One region of the Sphingomonas sp. SKA58 genome, then DNA from elsewhere that is predicted to be linked to it. Evidence: predicted binding sites of a transcription regulator. Region 1 holds the regulator's gene; each other region holds the start of a gene.
The links. The regulator LexA, encoded in region 1, represses DNA repair genes until DNA is damaged. The targets are predictions, from matches to a motif close to GTTCCNCNCTTGTTCT.

Region 1 (4,093 bases):
GCCATCCTGATCCAGGAAAACGCCACACGCGATGGCGACTTGCTCATGGCTAGCGGAGATCCCTTGCCGGTCGGTCGCCACATCCGTGCGCGGGCATCCGATTTTGCGCGCGGAACCCAATTGCTGAACAATGGTGCGCGCCTGGGCGCTGCTCAGGTTGCGCTCGCGGTCCTTGGCGGCCATGGCCGCGTGGCGGTGCATCGCCGTCCCCGCGTGGCACTGCTGTCGACCGGCAACGAACTGGTGCCGCCGGGGGCCGACACGCCGCCCGGCATGCTGCCCTCTTCCAATGCACCCATGCTGGCCGCGCTGCTCGCCGACCTGCCGTGCGACGTGATGGACCTTGGCATCGTTTCGGACGATCTCGACGCCATGACAGCCGCTTTTGTCCGTGCGACGCAGGCGGACATCATCGTATCAACGGGGGGAGCGTCCGTTGGCGACCATGACCTGGTTCGTCCCGCTTTTGCGGCGGCGGGCGGCACGCTCGACTTCTGGAAGATCCGCATGCGGCCGGGCAAGCCGCTGATGGCTGGAACGCTGGACAAATCCTTGTTTCTCGGCCTTCCCGGCAATCCGGTGTCGGCGTTCGTGACGGGCGCATTGTTCCTGCTTCCCCTGGTGCGCCATCTCTCGGGCGCTGCGCGCCCGCTGCCCTTCCTTACGGACGCCGCGCTGGCTTCGCCCCTGCCCGCGACCGGGGATCGTGACGACTATCTGCGCGCATGGCGTGGAATCGACGGCGTCGTGTCGGTGACGTCCCAGGACAGCGCCGCCACCGCCGCGATGGCGAAGGCGGATTGCCTGATCCTGCGCCCCGCCCAATCCCCGCCCGCCCAGCCCGGCGATCGCGTCACAATTCTTCCTCTTTGAATTGGTGATCCACATGACTGTGTCGTCAAGGTTTGCGGCGCTTGACTAATCTCCATGTGTTTCCTATGCGTTCCTTATTCGTTCCAAAGAAGGATCGCAGCGATGTTGACGCCCAAGCAGCAGGAATTGCTGAGCTTCATTCACGACCGTCTGGAAGAAGGCGGCGTTTCGCCTTCGTTCGAGGAGATGAAGGACGCGCTCGACCTGCGATCCAAATCCGGCATCCATCGTCTGATCAACGCGCTGGAAGAGCGTGGCTTCATCCGGCGCTTGCCCAATCGCGCCCGCGCGCTTGAAGTGTTGAAGCTTCCCGACGCGATGCATCGCGCCCCTGTCCCGCCGGTCGCCCTGGCGGCGAAGGCGGCGGCACCCATTCCGATCGCAGCCAATGATGTTCTGGAAATTCCTTTGCATGGCCGGATCGCGGCTGGCGTCCCGATCGAGGCGATGGAGGGGCAGGCGATGTTGTCTGTTCCAGCCGCCTTGCTTGGCTCGGGTGATCATTATGCGTTGGAAGTGTCCGGCGACTCTATGGTCGAGGCGGGCATTCTCGATGGTGATTTCGCGCTCATCCAACGCACCGATGTCGCGCGTGAGGGACAGATCGTCGTCGCCCTGATCGACGACAATGAAGCCACGCTCAAATATTTCCGACGCGACGGTGCGCGGGTGCGGCTGGACCCGGCAAACCCGGCTTACGAACCGCAGGTTTACGATCCGCGTCAGGTGCGTATTCAGGGCAAGCTCGCGGGCCTGTTGCGCCGCTATAACTGACGGGAAGGACGGCGTTTTCGCATCCGGGACTTGACGATCCAGGGATGCGCATCGCCTGGCCGATGAACGGTGTGAACTTCGCCTTCTTCCAGGCTGATCGACAGGCCACCCGTTCGCGCTAGGAGCTGGCGGTCGATTCGCAACCAGCGCGGGCGGCACCATAGCGGAAGGCGACGATCGCTGATCACGATATCAGCGCGTGCGCAAGCCGGTGCAAAGGCCGGCCGGTCGATCAGCATGTCACTGCGCGTCAGCAGCAAACGCCATGTCCGCCCAGCCGGATCGTGCATGTCCAGGGCGCAAAGGTCAGTAGAACAACGCGCCATCGGCAGGTCCGCAATAGCGCTGAGGTCGCCTTCGTAACCGGCGCTTTCCGACAGCGTATCACGAACATAGTCCCCCGCCCGATCGCGCAGGATCGCCATGCCGCTCCCGGATCGGACCGCAACATGACGCCCATCCCCCGTCACCAGCAGATCGGGCGGGGCCGCGACCAGCACCAAAGCGACGCCGACAAGGACCGGCGGCAAACCAAGCCATCTCCATCGCGTGCGCCAGAGGAGGCACCAGAGCAGCCCGACGATGACCAAGGCAAACAGCACCGGTCGCATGGCCGGCGCCAGCAGCGTCGCCAAGGGGCTTGCGGCCACTCCATGGGCAACGGCCAGCAACAGATCGAGCGCATGGCCCGTCAGCCACCAGAAGGGCGCGCCCAGTCCGACCAGGTCGAACAGCAGCGCCAGCACCTCCAATGGCATGACGACAAAGGTCGTGAGCGGAATGGCGATCAGATTGGCAAACGCCCCCAGCAGGCCGGCCTTGTGAAAATGAAACAAAGCAATCGGCATCAACACCAATTCAACGACCAGCCCCGTCGCCAGCGTCACCGCCAACGCCCGCGTCAGTTTCCACGACCAATTCTCTTCTCGTGCGGCGGCGAAGGCGCGAAATCGAGGATGCTCAGCCAATGCGACGATCGCCGTCACCGCCGCGAAACTCATTTGAAAACTCGGTCCGACGAGCGATTCCGGCCAGAGGAACAGGACGATCAGCGCGCCCGTGGCCACCAGCCGCAGTGTGATCGCGTCGCGGCCCAACGCGAGCCCGCCCAGAACAAGCAGGGCGGCAATACAGGATCTCACCGTAGGCACCTCGGCGCCGGTCAGCCAGGTATAACCGATACCAACCAAGGCGCCCCCACCCGCTGCGATCAGCATGAGCGGCCAGTCGAGCGCGGCCCTGCGGCTAAGCGCCATCACCCGCATCAAGAGGAAAATCGCCGCGCCGATCAATGCGGTGACATGCAAGCCACTGATCGACAGCAGATGCGCGAGGCCGCTACGCCGCATCGCTTCGGCATCGGCATCACTGATCGCCCCCTGATCGCCGGTGGCTAGCGCCGCAGCTATGCCTTCAGCCGGCCCTTCGACCTGATCCACTATATGTGCAAACAACCGTGCGCGTAGCGGTGGAGTTTCGCGCGTCGGCGCCAGCACCCTGATCGGCCTCAACGCCTTTCCCGTCGCGCCAATACCCTGGAAATAGGCTCGCGCCGCGAAATCGTATGCGCCCGGCACGCCGGGCGGCGCTGGTGGCATCAGGCGGGTGCGAAACCGTATAACAGCGCCCTCGCCCAGACCCTTGGGAACATCCTCGGACGGAATGTTGACGCGCACCGTGGCAGGCAAGCCAGGCGCATCGATCGGCCGCAACATGGCGCGCACTATATTCCGCGCGGGCACCGGCCGAACGGACCGAACTTCCGCGGTCATCTCGACGAAGGTCGCGCGCCCCAGCGGCGGTTGCCCCAGCAACGTCGCCTTCCCCCATATCAAAAGGCAGCCGATCGTCGCCAGCAAGGCCCCAGCCATCACGACATGGCGCAACCGTCCCGATCCGGGCGACAAAGCAGCCAGCGCCGCGACACCCAGCGCGAAGCAGCAAAAGGCAAGCCACTGTGCAGGATCGAGCAGCCAGAACCAGGCAACGATGCCTGCGCCGAGCCCGACAGGCGCCCAAAGCCCAACCTGCTCGCGTTCCGTTTCCAGCCATGTTTCGAGCGCTGAAAAAATCAGCATTGCGCGTGTCTTGAGCCGCCCGCGACAGGAGGTTTGTCGTGGCTCAAAAGCCATGCTAGGGGGCGTCGAATTCATGGATCAGATAAGGCGAATGTCAAAGAATATGACGGCGAGCGCAACGGGAAAAAGCAAGCAGGTGGTGACCCGTTTCGCCCCGTCCCCCACGGGTTATTTGCATATTGGCGGCGCACGGACCGCTCTGTTCAACTGGCTGTTCGCCCGCCATCATGGCGGCAAGTTCCTGCTGCGGATTGAGGATACCGACCGCGCCCGTTCTACCGAGGCTGCCGTTGCAGCCATCTTCGATGGGTTGGACTGGCTTGGTCTTGGCGGTGATGAACCGGCGGTCTTTCAGTTCGAACGGACCC
Region 2 (4,093 bases), on a different contig from region 1:
GGCGAAGTCATAGTCGAGAATCGCTTCGATCGCGATGCGCATGGGGATGGTCCAGATTTGGAGAGCGGGCGCGAATCGGCCCGTGCCGCGCAGCTTCGCTGTCCTGCAGGCCCGACGCAAGCGCCATCGATCAAGGCGATCGGGAGGGAGCGACCTCAGGCATCTTGGAGCCGTTCGCCTGCGGCCCGAGCGGGGCGGGCGGCGCCAGCGTGACGGCAGGGTTGAAAGGCTGGGGATGCGTCGGACGATATGGACAGCGGCCGTGGTGTCAGCAGAATTGGTGCGCGCTTAATGACGCATTCCCACTCATTCTCTTGTCAGATTGGCGGGACTAATCCTCGTGACATTGCGCCGGTGGCCCACGTCCTTGTCGCAACGACCGAAGCCGACCGCATGAGCCATCTTTCCGCCACCGGCGCATCGATCCCTGACGACGAGCCCGCTATCCTGTTCACTCCGTTTAACACCGTGCGGGCTGGCCCACGCACATAGCCTCCCGAGGTCACAACCGCCGCTGCCGCTGCCCGTAGCGCAGCGGTCGACACGTTCGAGCGATTTGCGTGGCTTGCACCCACCAGCGCGCCACTCGACTGGGGCCAAAGTTGGGATTTTGCGGACGCAATCGCCATCGTGGCGGGAAAGGCCACCGGGCGAAATGCGGCGGCCCGATCCGGCGATTGCCAACGGTAAAAGGCCCGCAGCGCGGGGGGCGCGGCGGGCCTTTTCGGTGCGTGATGCGCCAGGCGGGCGAGTCATGTGCGAACGGCGCGCCGGTTGATCCGGCCAGCGCGCCTGTCCGGCTTATTCGCCATCATCCTCCGCATCGGGTCCGGTCATCATCCCGTCGGCCACTTCCTCGGTCTTGCCGCGGATCGCCTTTTCCAGCCGATCGGCCAGTTCGGGATGCTCTTTCAGATAGGTCTTGGCATTTTCACGACCCTGACCAATGCGGATCGAGTCATAGGAGAACCAGGCGCCGGATTTCTCCACCAGCCCGGCCTTCACGCCAATGTCGAGCAGTTCGCCGATCTTGGAAATGCCCTCGCCATACATGATGTCGAATTCGACCTGCTTGAACGGCGGGGCGACCTTATTCTTGACCACCTTCACGCGGGTCGCATTGCCGACAATATCGTCGCGATCCTTGATCTGGCCGGTACGGCGGATGTCGAGTCGGACCGAGGCGTAGAATTTGAGCGCATTGCCGCCGGTCGTGGTTTCCGGATTGCCGTACATCACGCCAATCTTCATGCGCACCTGGTTGATGAAGATCACCATGCATTTGGAGCGGGAAATGGAGCCGGTCAGCTTACGCAGCGCCTGGCTCATCAGCCGCGCCTGCAAACCGACATGGCTGTCGCCCATCTCGCCCTCAATCTCCGCCCGCGGCACCAGCGCGGCGACCGAATCGATCACCAATATGTCGATCGCGTTCGACCGCACCAGTGTGTCGACGATTTCCAGCGCCTGTTCGCCCGTATCGGGCTGCGACACGATCAGTTCGTCGATATCGACGCCCAGCTTCTTGGCATAGGCCGGGTCCAGCGCATGTTCGGCGTCGACGAACGCGGCCGTTCCGCCCGCCTTCTGCGCTTCGGCGATGGCATGCAGCGTCAGCGTCGTCTTGCCCGAGCTTTCCGGCCCGTAAATCTCGATGATGCGGCCCTTGGGCAGGCCGCCAATGCCCAGCGCGATATCGAGCCCCAGCGATCCGGTCGAAATGGATTCGATCTCGATCTTTTCGCGCGACCCCAGCTTCATCGCCGAGCCCTTGCCAAAAGCGCGGTCGATCTGGGCGAGCGCGGCATCCAATGCTTTTTGTCTGTCCATATTCCCCGTCTTCTTGGAATCGATAAGTTGCAGCATTGCGGTCATCGGCCCATCCCCTGTCAAGCGGATCGCGCCGAATCTGCCGGCGCTGGACAATGATGTATCCCATTTGTTCTCATGGAACAAGGGGGGAACGGAATTTTCCTATCGGCCGGAAAAATCCCGCCTCAATCGCCTACAATCCGGCCGAGCACCCGCTCCACCGCACCCACGGTGAAGGGCTTGGCGAGCGTCGGCCGATCGGCATGGGCGGGCGGCAGGTCGTCGGCCATGCCCCCGGTCGCAAAGGCGAAGGGAATCCCCGCCTGCGCCAATATGTCGGCGATCGGCCAGCTTTTCTCGCCCTGCAAATTGCAATCGAGCAGCGCGCCGTCAAAGCCGCCGCGGCGGGCCTGCTCACATCCTTCATCCACCGTCGCGACCAGCGCGTGCAGCCGATAGCCGAGTGCGTCGAGATAATCCTCAAGCATCATGCCGATCATCGCTTCATCTTCGACGACGAGGATGGATTTTGCGTCCGACATGCCTGTTTCCTTTGTTCGACCGGGGCTTCGCTAGCCCAATGGCGCGCGCTTGCCCAGCCCCCACGCCGTGATCGGGCGCAAGATCATTCGGCGGCGGGTTGCATCGCCATGGTGTCGCGCGCTGCCTGCGCCAACTGGTTGACGGAAAAGGGCTTGGGCAGGAAGGCGACATTGGCGATGTCGATCGACTTGCGCAGCTGTTCCTCGGCATAGCCGGACATGAACAGCACGGGCAGGTGCGGATGACTGACGCGCGCCCGCGCCACCATCGCCGGACCATCCATATTGGGCATGACCACGTCGGAAATCAGCAGGTCGATGCCGTCATGGGCGGCCAGCACCTCCAGCCCCTGTTCGCCGTCATTGGCGGTCAGCACCGTATAGCCCTGCCGTGTCAGCGCCCGTTCGGCGACCGCGCGGACCATATCCTCGTCCTCGACCAGCAATATGGTGCCCGATCCCCAGGTTTCGGCGCGTTTCACCGGCTCGCGTACCGGCGTCTCCTGCTGCGCGTCGGCACCGGCATAGACGGGCAGGTAGATGACGAAGCTAGCGCCCCGGCCCAGTTCGGATTCGGCAAAGATATAGCCGCCCGACTGCTTGACGATGCCATAGACGGTGGAGAGGCCCAGACCCGTGCCCTTGCCCAGTTCCTTGGTGGTGAAAAAGGGTTCGAAAATCTTCGCCAATATGTCGGGCGGAATGCCCAGGCCCGTGTCCGACACGCGCAGTGCGGTATAGTCACTGATGGGCAGGATCTGCTGGCGCATCTCGCGCGCCTTCGCGGCGGGCACGGCATAGGTCTGGATGTTGAGCGTGCCGCCTTCGGGCATGGCGTCGCGCGCGTTGACGGCCAGGTTGACGATCACCTGTTCCAGCTGCCCGGGATCGGCGCGCACCGCGCCCAGATTGCGACCATGGCTGACCTCCAGCCGGACATTTTCGCCCAGCAGCCGCTTGAGCAGGTTCGACACGTCCGACACGATATCGGGCAACTGCAATATCTGCGGCCGCAATGTCTGCTGCCGGGAAAAGGCAAGCAATTGCCGCGTCAGCCCCGCCGCGCGGTTGCTGTTCGACTTAACCTGCTGGATATCGTCATAATCGCTGTCGCCCGGCACATGGCGCATCAGCATCAGGTCGCAATGGCCGATGATGGCGGTCAGGATATTGTTGAAATCATGCGCCACGCCGCCGGCCAGCTGGCCGATCGCCTGCATCTTGGTCGCCTGCGCCACCTGCCGCTTGAGCTTGCTTTCCTCGCTATTGTCCTTGAGCGACAAAAGCACCGCCGCCTCGCCCAGGCCGCGCACGCCCGCCAGGCTGAGCGCGGTCGGTTCGTCGGGCTGGTCGCGCATGCGCACCACGATGTCGCCCGACATTTGCGGGCCGACGGCAAAGCGCCGCACCGCGTCCGCCACCGCCGCCTGATCCTCCCGCGCGACCAGATCGCCCGGATAGCTCGGCTTGTCGCCAGACTTGAGGCCCGCGGCGCGTGCGAACGCCTTGTTGACGAACAGGATGCGCCCGTCGCGGTCCGCCATCGCCAGGCCAAAGGGCAGCAGAGACAGCAGGGTTTCGATATAGGACAGCGCCGACGTGCCGCCCCCGCCGGTCGGCTCGTCGATCAGCAGCAACAGCATCGGCCCGTCCTGCACCGTCGCCTGCGTGGCGCCGGGCTGGCTCGCGCGGCGCAGCGGCACCTGGAGCAGGCGCAGCGGCAGGCCGCCATTTTCCTC
Region 3 (4,093 bases), on a different contig from region 1:
AAGCGCCCTTTCCCCGCCATCTGTCACAGCATGTCGGCGGCTTCATCCTCACCCAGAACCGGCTCGATGAAACCGTGCCGCTTCATCATGCCGCCATGGCCGACCGCAGCTTCATCGAATGGGACAAGGATGATATTGACGCGCTCGGCCTGATGAAGGTCGATGTGCTGGCGCTCGGCATGCTCACCTGCATCCGCAAGGCGTTCGACCTGATGCGCGACCATGGGCTGGGCGATCACCAGCTGGTGGTGGACCTTAATGCCGATGATCCGGCCGTATACGACATGCTGTGCCGGGGCGACAGCATCGGCGTGTTCCAGGTGGAAAGCCGCGCCCAGATCAACATGCTGCCGCGCTTGCGCCCGCGCGAACTGTACGACCTCACGGTCCAGGTCGCGATCGTGCGTCCCGGCCCGATCGAAGGGGACATGGTCCACCCCTATCTGCGCCGCCGCGCGGGACTGGAAAAACCCGAATTTCCCTCGCCCGATCCGCCGCACAATCCCAATGAACTGCGCGATCTGCTGAAACAGACCTATGGCGTGCCGCTGTTCCAGGAACAGGCGATGAAGCTCGCCATCGTCGCGGCTGAATTCACCCCGTCGCAAGCGAACCAGCTGCGCCGGTCGATGGCGACCTTCCGCCATGTCGGCGGCATGGACAAGTTCCGGGAAAAGATGATCGGCGGCATGGTGAGGCGTGGCTACAAGCGCGATTTCGCCGAACGCTGCTACAGCCAGATCGAAGGGTTTGGCAGCTATGGCTTCCCCGAAAGCCATGCGCTCTCCTTCGCGCGGCTCGTCTATGTTTCGGCCTGGATCAAATGCCACCAGCCCGCCGTGTTCGCCTGCGCCCTGCTCAATTCCCAGCCGATGGGCTTTTACGCGCCCGCGCAGCTGGTGCGCGACGCGCGCGAGCACGGCGTCACCATCCATGGTGTCGACGTGAATATGAGCCGGTGGGACAATCATCTCGAACCACTGTTGCGCTCGCGCCGAAGCGACCGGGGCGAAGGGGCGGGGCGGGCGTTGGCGCTGCGCCTGGGCTTTCGTCAGGTCGACGGGTTTCGCGAAAGTTGGGCGACGCAACTGGTCGCGGCGCGCGCGGATGGCGGCCTGTTCACCAATATGGAGGATCTCGCCCGGCGCGCAGGGCTGCCGGCGCGGGCGCTACGGCTGCTCGCCGATGCCGACGCCTGTCGCTCGCTGGGGCAGGACCGGCGCGCCGCTTTGTGGGAGGCGCGGCGCACGCCTTCGGACGAGCTGCCCCTGTTTGCCGCCGCGCGCCAGCGGCAGGGCGATGCGCGCGAACTGGGCGCGGAGCCTGATGCCCAACTGCCCGCCATGCCGCTCGCCGAACAGGTGACGACCGATTACGCCATGACGCGCCTGTCGCTGAAGGGGCATCCCATGCAGTTCCTGCGCCCCGTCTTCGCCGCCGAAGGCGTGCTCAGCTGCGCGCAGGCGGGCGCGGCGAAAAATGGCGCGAAGGTCAGGGTCGCGGGCGTGGTGCTGGTGCGCCAGCGGCCGGGCAAGGGCAATGCCGTCTTCATCACCATCGAGGATGAAACCGGCATCGCCAATATCCTGCTTTGGGCGCGCCTGTTCGAAATGCAGCGCCGCCCGGTCATGGCCAGCCGGCTGATGCTGGTGGAAGGGGAAATCCAGCGCAGCCGCGAAGGCGTCGTCCATCTGATGGCCGCCCAAGTCCATGACCGCACCACCGAATTTGATCGCCTCAGTGAAACGCTGCGTCCACGCATCACCCTGTCGCGCGCCGACGAATTTCTCCACCCCCAGCATCCCCGTACCGGTGGCCATCCCCGCGACGTGCGCATCCTGCCCAAGTCCCGCGACTTTCATTGATCCGCCGCAGAGGAAATGGCGCGCACCAATCTCCTATAATTAGGTAGCTAACTAACCTTTTGCACTATCCTTGCATATGTCTCTGTTGCTGTCACTCTTGCGGCACGCCAGCCATCCCGCTAGGTTCCTGTTTCGTTCCAAAAAGGACCCTTCATGGACAGCCCGGCCGCTTTATTCCTGATCCTCGCGCTTCTGCTCGGCCTGGGCGTCGGCTGGCTGCTCCGCACCCGCTCCACCGCGCCCCTCGCTGCCGAACGGGCGGACCTTGCCGCCCGGCTCGAAACCGCGACTGTCCAGCGCAACTCCGCCATCGCGGAATTGGCGGTGGAGAAGGAACGCGTCGCCCAGGCCGCAGTGCAGATCGCCCGGCATGAAGAGGCGCACATCGCCGCTGCCCAGCGACTGGACCAGGTCCAGGCCGTCGCTGCCGATCGGCTGCAAACCGTCCAGGCCGAACGCGAAGTCGCGCTGCGCGACCTCGCTGCACTTCAGTCCGACATTCAGGCGCGCACTCGCGCCTTTGAACAGCAGATCACCGCGCTCAAGGACGCCAAGGACCAACTGTCCGCCCAGTTCAGCGAAATTGGCGGCCGCCTGCTCGAAACCGCCCAGACCCAGTTCCTTACCCGCGCCGACCAGCGTTTCGCCCAGGCCCATGAAAAAAGCGAGGCCCAGCTCAAGACCCTGCTTTCGCCGGTCGAAACCACGCTCAAACGCTATGAAGAAGGGTTGGCGCGCGTCGAAAAGGACCGGGTCGGCAGCTATGCCGAATTGCGCGAGGCGATCGCCATGGTCCATGCGGGCCAGGGGCAGGTGCGCGAGGAAACCGCCAAGCTCGTCAACGCGCTACGCGCTGCGCCCAAGACGCGTGGCCGCTGGGGCGAACAGCAGTTCAAGAACCTCATCGAAACCGCCGGCCTGTCTCCCTTCGTCGATTTCCAGGAGGAAGTATCGGTCACGGTGGAAGACGGCCGGCTGCGCCCCGACTTCATCATCCGCCTGCCCGGCGACCAGCAACTGGTGGTCGATGTCAAATGCTCGCTCGAAGCCTATCTCAACGCCGTCGAATCGGTCGACGGCCCGACCCGCGAGCGATTCCTCGTCGACCACGCCCGCGCCGTGCGCACCCATGCCGATGCGCTGGGGCGCAAGGCCTATTGGGAACAGTTCGCCAAGGCACCCGACTTCGTCATCATGTATGTGCCCGGGGACAATTTCGTCACCGCCGCGCTGGAAGCAGATATGGAATTATGGGAACGCGCCGCGCGCAACCGCGTCATCATTTGCGGCCCCGCCACCTTCCTGCCGCTCGCCCGCACGCTCGCCGGCCATTGGCGCCAGGCCAAGTTGCAGGATCAGGCGAAAGAGGTCGCCGACCTTGGCAAGCAACTGTACGAGCGGCTCGCGACAGCGGCCACGCACCTCAAGCGCCTTGGCTCGGGATTGAGCAGCGCCGTCGACAATTACAACAAGTTCGTCGGCAGCTTCGACCGCAGCGTCCTGCCCGCTGGCCGCCGCTTCCGTGATCTCAATGTGGAAACCGGGGGCAAGGATATCGAAGCGGTGGAACCCCTGGAACTGCTTATTCGCGACTCACAGTCGGACGAAGCCCGCGCCCTGCCGACCGCCGAGTGACAGGGCGGCGTTTGCGCCCGACCGCTTCAAAGGGCGGACGGGACGCTCAGAAAATCCCCAGGAACTTCTTGTTCTGGCTCTTTTTCTCCGCCTTGCTGCCCTTGCCTTCCTCATCCTTGGCGGTGGTGCCGCGGCCGACATCGTCGCGCGCCTTGCCGCCCTTGGTGCGTTGCGCTTGCGCGGTGGCGCCGGCCAGCACCGGGCCGCACGCTGCGCCCTTCGCATCGCCCACATCGACGAAGGCCAGCACCGCCGCCAGCGGGGTCGCCGCGACGCCCAGCGCAGCAGCCGCACCCCCGCGCGCCATCAGGTCCGAACTGACCGCATTGATGCGCGGCTGCGCGAAATAGCCGCCGATACCGACTGGCGACTGGCCGGAAAACAGGCTGATCTTCTTGCCATCGGCGCGGAAGGCCAGGTCCAGCCGCTCGTTGCGGAACGAAAACCCGCCCCGGCCGATCATGACATTCTTTTTGGTGTCGATCAGGATAGGGTCCGCCGCCGCCACGCCGTTGCGCACGGTGAAGGCAATCAGCCCGCAGTTGATCTCCACCGGTTCCTTGAGCTTATTCTCAAACATCTTCGTGATGAAG
Region 4 (4,093 bases), 580 kb from region 1:
TACTGGCGCGATCCCGTGCAAGTCATGACCGGCCTCGCATGGATGCTCGTCGGCCTGATGATCGGAGTGCTGCTGTGAGGGCCGATCGCATTGAGCGCGAATGGTTTTGCAAGCGCTGCGGCAATTCCGTCCACAAGCTGCAAGGATCATGGGCCCACATACGCAATCAACATAGCCCAAAGTCGTGCGGTCGAAAGCTGACCGACAACGACGTCTATCGGTTGCCGCTGAGCCGAACGAGGGAACGCACCCGTACACGGAATAAACAACAGGAAGCGCAAGATCGCCTGCTCATCGCTAAGCGGCGCTGGGATGAAGCCCGCTGTGAATGGGAGGCAGCCCAAGACGAACTCTATCTTGCCTCGGAAGCGCTGAAGTCCATCAAGAATAGTCCCCCATTGGACTAGCCTGGTCATCCCATCGGTTCAATCCAACGCCGCCGATAACTGCGGCGCATAAGCCGCTTTCCGGAGGATTCGAAGCAGCCTGTTCCATATCCAATGCAACCTGTGCTGAAGGGGGTCTGGAATTTGCCCAATCGGTCTGAGACAATTACTCCCGGTCTTGCAGGGAAGCATTACAATGGACTTCAGAGTAATTGAGGAATGGCTGTCTGATGCGCCTGAACGGCACGCGATGCCGAAGGAACAACAGAATGCCACGACGGCTGCCATAGGCGCTGCGGCGAAGACAGCCGCGGCTTCCGGCGTTGAAGCGTTCGATTTGGCGCGGCTGGAGATGGCCACCGGCCCTCAGGCGGAAGAGTATCGCCCTTTCCGGACTTTGACGCTTGCTGAGTTGGTCCGCGCCGCCGCTGAAATTCGGACCGTTCAGGACAAGCTTCGCTACCGCGACGATACGATCGCTGTTGATCCAGCCCTTGAACGCGCGGTCCTGACCCTTGGCGATGCCGGGATGCCTCTCAACGAGCACCGGTTTGCGGCGACCGAACGCGCCTTTGTCCGTGCGGAAATCTACGAGGCGGCGAATGGGGCCCTCTCGCCAAATGAAAAAGCCCGGATGATCCTCTACGACGTCGCCACTCAGGAAGAGGCGCGTGGCCTCGAACTGATCGGCCGAGGCGGAGTCCTAAGCGTCAGCCGAGGCATGGCGATCGCCAAGCCCGCTCAGGAGCTCGTATCCAGCATGGGCATCCGAACACTGGAAAAGGACGGCCTGGGTCAAAAGGACATCACGATGGCAGCCGTCGGCCGTTATGAGCGAGTGTCAGAATTCCATCGAGCCGGGATCGATTTAGGGGCTACTTTAGCGCGAGCCGGTGGCCCTGGCGCCGCAGCATTAGATGCGCGGTTGGAACGCCTTGCTTCTCAAGCGCCAGAGCCGGTGCCCAATGGCCTCGATCGGGAATCTGAAATCACCGGGGGCGATGCGGAGGGAACCTACCTATCTGAGGCAGTTACTCGCGGGATCGCTTCGCAGGCGAGCGACATCAAGTTCGAATTAGCCATCAAGCCGAAAGGCCGCACAGATCCAGATGCAAGCGAACAGCACAGCTTTGCTATGCCTCGCGGTCGAGGCCGCGATTAAAGGCGCAATGGCGCGCGACCAGATGATCATTGAGGCCCCGCGCGCCGACGTCGTCATGCTTGGAAACACACTTCGCTAATGTTCGCGTAATGAAATGAGGATTCGAAATGCCCGATGAAACCATGATCTTCGGCGTCAGCGAAGAGGGCCCGAATGGCGATGCACTGGGCTTCATCGATCTAACCAAGCTGCATGTCGGAAATAAGGCTCATGACGCCTACCGCGCAGCCGTTCTCGAAGCCGCGCAACAGCGACGGGAGAAGGGATTTGGCTGCGCCTATCTTCCACATGAGGGCATGCTGCTACTCATGCATGAGGTTCCAGGTGAGGCGAAGGTGCCTGACGCCGCCATGCCATTCACGATCCACGGCTTCGCGTCTCTCCTTTCCGACGACTGACAGGAATAGGCACGTCCTCAGCGTAACCTGTCGCCGCACCGGGATGAGGGACCGCCCCCCCTTTCGGCTAGTCCAAGCCCATCCATCAACTTCGTTAGCCGAAGAACAGGCTCTTGCTATGTTCTCTTTTTGTTCGCATATTGCCGGACATGACACAGCCCGATTCTCTCTGGCTCGCGCAGAGCCTTCTGAACGCCCCTGGGTGGGCACGAGTGGCACTGACGGCGCCGAACGAACGGTTGCGGGAGCAAGCCGCTGTAGAACTGGCCCAAACAATTATCGTGGCCATGGAACGTCAGCCGCCTCACTTTGATCGCAGGCAGATGACCCTTCCCCTCTGACGTGGGGGCGAACGTCCCCCTGCGGAACCTCGGCGATTATGCCCACCGAAACGTCAATCTTTTCATCATCTGCAGATGCGGCCACTCAGGAGTAATCGATGCTGACAAACTCAACCGCTGGTTCCTCGCGCATTGCTGGAACACCGCTATGGAAACCGTCGGATCGCACCTGCGCTGCACGCTCTGTCGGGGACAGCCTGAACGATTTGCTCCAACGCCTCGACAACCGGACCGGCCTAACTGGATGAACAGTGAAGCAAGCTGGAAACGGCTGGTTCGGCGCCTGCGCGATTAGTGGCGAAATTCGCAAGTGCCTGGCAGCAGATCAAGCTGCAGGGGATTCTGTTTTGTCGTCCAATGCGTTGTCATGCGCACTATGTAGCGCTGTGTATGACGCGTCTCGCTCACTGGGATTTACCCGTCCTTCAAAACAGGCGATTTCCCGGTGTGTTTCGCCGAACACGTCCTGAAAATCTGCCACAACCTTTATCGTGATCGCGATAAAGGTAGCCTTCTCGAGCAGGGCCGCAACGCCATCCTGAGAACGCAATCCAAGCGGAGATGATGTCCAGGAATCCGCCGAAGGTATGTCCTGCCGCCAGTGAGATCTTTCCAGGTCTGGTTCATCGCCAAGCATCATGCCGCGCTGAGTGTTATCGCCATAAACAGCGACAATATGTGCGTTGTATAGCCAGCGTAACCGGCGCGCAGGCGATGCGCCAGAATTCTGGAAAGTTACCTTGGCAGTCAGATCGCCCAGCTCACTAAGCTTTGCCTCCACCGACTGAACCACGACATATGCGCGGGCCTGCGCCCGCCCATATTCCATAGCTATGCGGTTCGCATCGGTGGCTATCCCGATCGTGCGCTGCCCTTGTTTGAAGGCGCTGATCAATCCCAACAGCGCCGCGCTGCTAGCGCAAAGCGAGCCAACCGCGATCAGCAGACTCCATTGCGCTGTCAATGTCGCCTGCTCAGTAGCAACTGCTGAACGCAGAGCGATACAATCCGCCATCGGTCCTTTCTTTGGCAAATTTCGACAGATCTCCGACATATCGTCAGAAGCCGACGGGATATAATGACCCGCCAGAAAACCAATCCCGATGGCAAGCGTTAGCGCGAATGTCATAACCAGGATTGAAACAATCCATTCGCGTTGAAACGACTTAGTCTGTCTCATTCGGCATAATTTCCCTAGCGATGAGCGTGCGCAATAAGAGAGATATGGACATGCCGTCCGCTGAAATCGATCTCTAAAAGGTGCCGCCGATGGTCGCAGGGCTCCAACGGTTCAATTCCGGGCTTGATCAGAAGATCCGACTTCCTGCTGGATACCGTTGCCGTCGGATTTTCATGACGACAGAAATATGGGCGCGGCCAATCGACCGCGCCCATCACTTCTCACTTCAGCTTATGGTTCGCCGAAACGAAGGTGCCGTCCGGCTTCAACGCAACGTACAACAGCTTGCGAGCTTCCGGTTCAGCGTCGTTGCGGAAGATCACCACATCCTGACGGGCGCCCTGAACGGTACGCGACTTCGTTTCTACGAACTTCGCCTTTGACCAGCTCGCCGGCAATGTGCCCTTGGTGATGAGCTTGATGACATTGTCCTTCGCCACCTGCTGAACAGGACGATCCTGCTCTTCTTCATCATGATTGCCATGCGCCATCACCGGGGACACGGGAGCGAGAACAACGGCAGCTGCGATAATGAATTTACGCATCAGATTTTCCTTCTCTCATTATGAGTTGGGTCAGGGCTTGGCTGCGAAGGCGGAAAAGCCACCGGTCGCAGATGCAGTGAT

Region 2: recA (recombinase RecA) is a predicted target of LexA. The motif match lies at 1,950-1,965, and genes of this name have one in related genera.
Region 3: rmuC (DNA recombination protein RmuC) is a predicted target of LexA. The motif match lies at 1,989-2,004, and genes of this name have one in related genera.
Region 4: SKA58_RS20250 (DUF6771 family protein) is a predicted target of LexA. The motif match lies at 2,067-2,082, and genes of this name have one in related genera.

Annotation. Positions count from the first base shown of each region.
Region 1 is NZ_CH959306.1:1,351,406-1,355,498, forward strand. It holds gene SKA58_RS07065 (molybdopterin molybdotransferase MoeA) at 1-873, shown strand, start outside; gene lexA (transcriptional repressor LexA) at 976-1,647, shown strand; gene SKA58_RS07075 (ComEC/Rec2 family competence protein) at 1,638-3,725, opposite strand; gene gltX (glutamate--tRNA ligase) at 3,829-4,093, shown strand, end outside.
Region 2 is NZ_CH959307.1:1,061,868-1,065,960, reverse strand. It holds gene SKA58_RS14590 (transglutaminase-like domain-containing protein) at 1-42, opposite strand, end outside; gene recA (recombinase RecA) at 802-1,875, opposite strand; gene SKA58_RS14580 (sensory transduction regulatory protein) at 1,998-2,354, opposite strand; gene SKA58_RS14575 (hybrid sensor histidine kinase/response regulator) at 2,438-4,093, opposite strand, start outside.
Region 3 is NZ_CH959307.1:1,047,925-1,052,017, reverse strand. It holds gene SKA58_RS14535 (error-prone DNA polymerase) at 1-1,865, shown strand, start outside; gene rmuC (DNA recombination protein RmuC) at 2,019-3,500, shown strand; gene SKA58_RS14525 (AsmA family protein) at 3,547-4,093, opposite strand, start outside.
Region 4 is NZ_CH959306.1:772,371-776,463, reverse strand. It holds gene SKA58_RS04220 (hypothetical protein) at 1-78, shown strand, start outside; gene SKA58_RS04210 (hypothetical protein) at 583-1,548, shown strand; gene SKA58_RS04205 (hypothetical protein) at 1,656-1,946, shown strand; gene SKA58_RS20250 (DUF6771 family protein) at 2,096-2,287, shown strand; gene SKA58_RS04195 (hypothetical protein) at 2,613-3,467, opposite strand; gene SKA58_RS04190 (DUF6488 family protein) at 3,689-4,012, opposite strand; gene SKA58_RS04185 (hypothetical protein) at 4,043-4,093, opposite strand, start outside.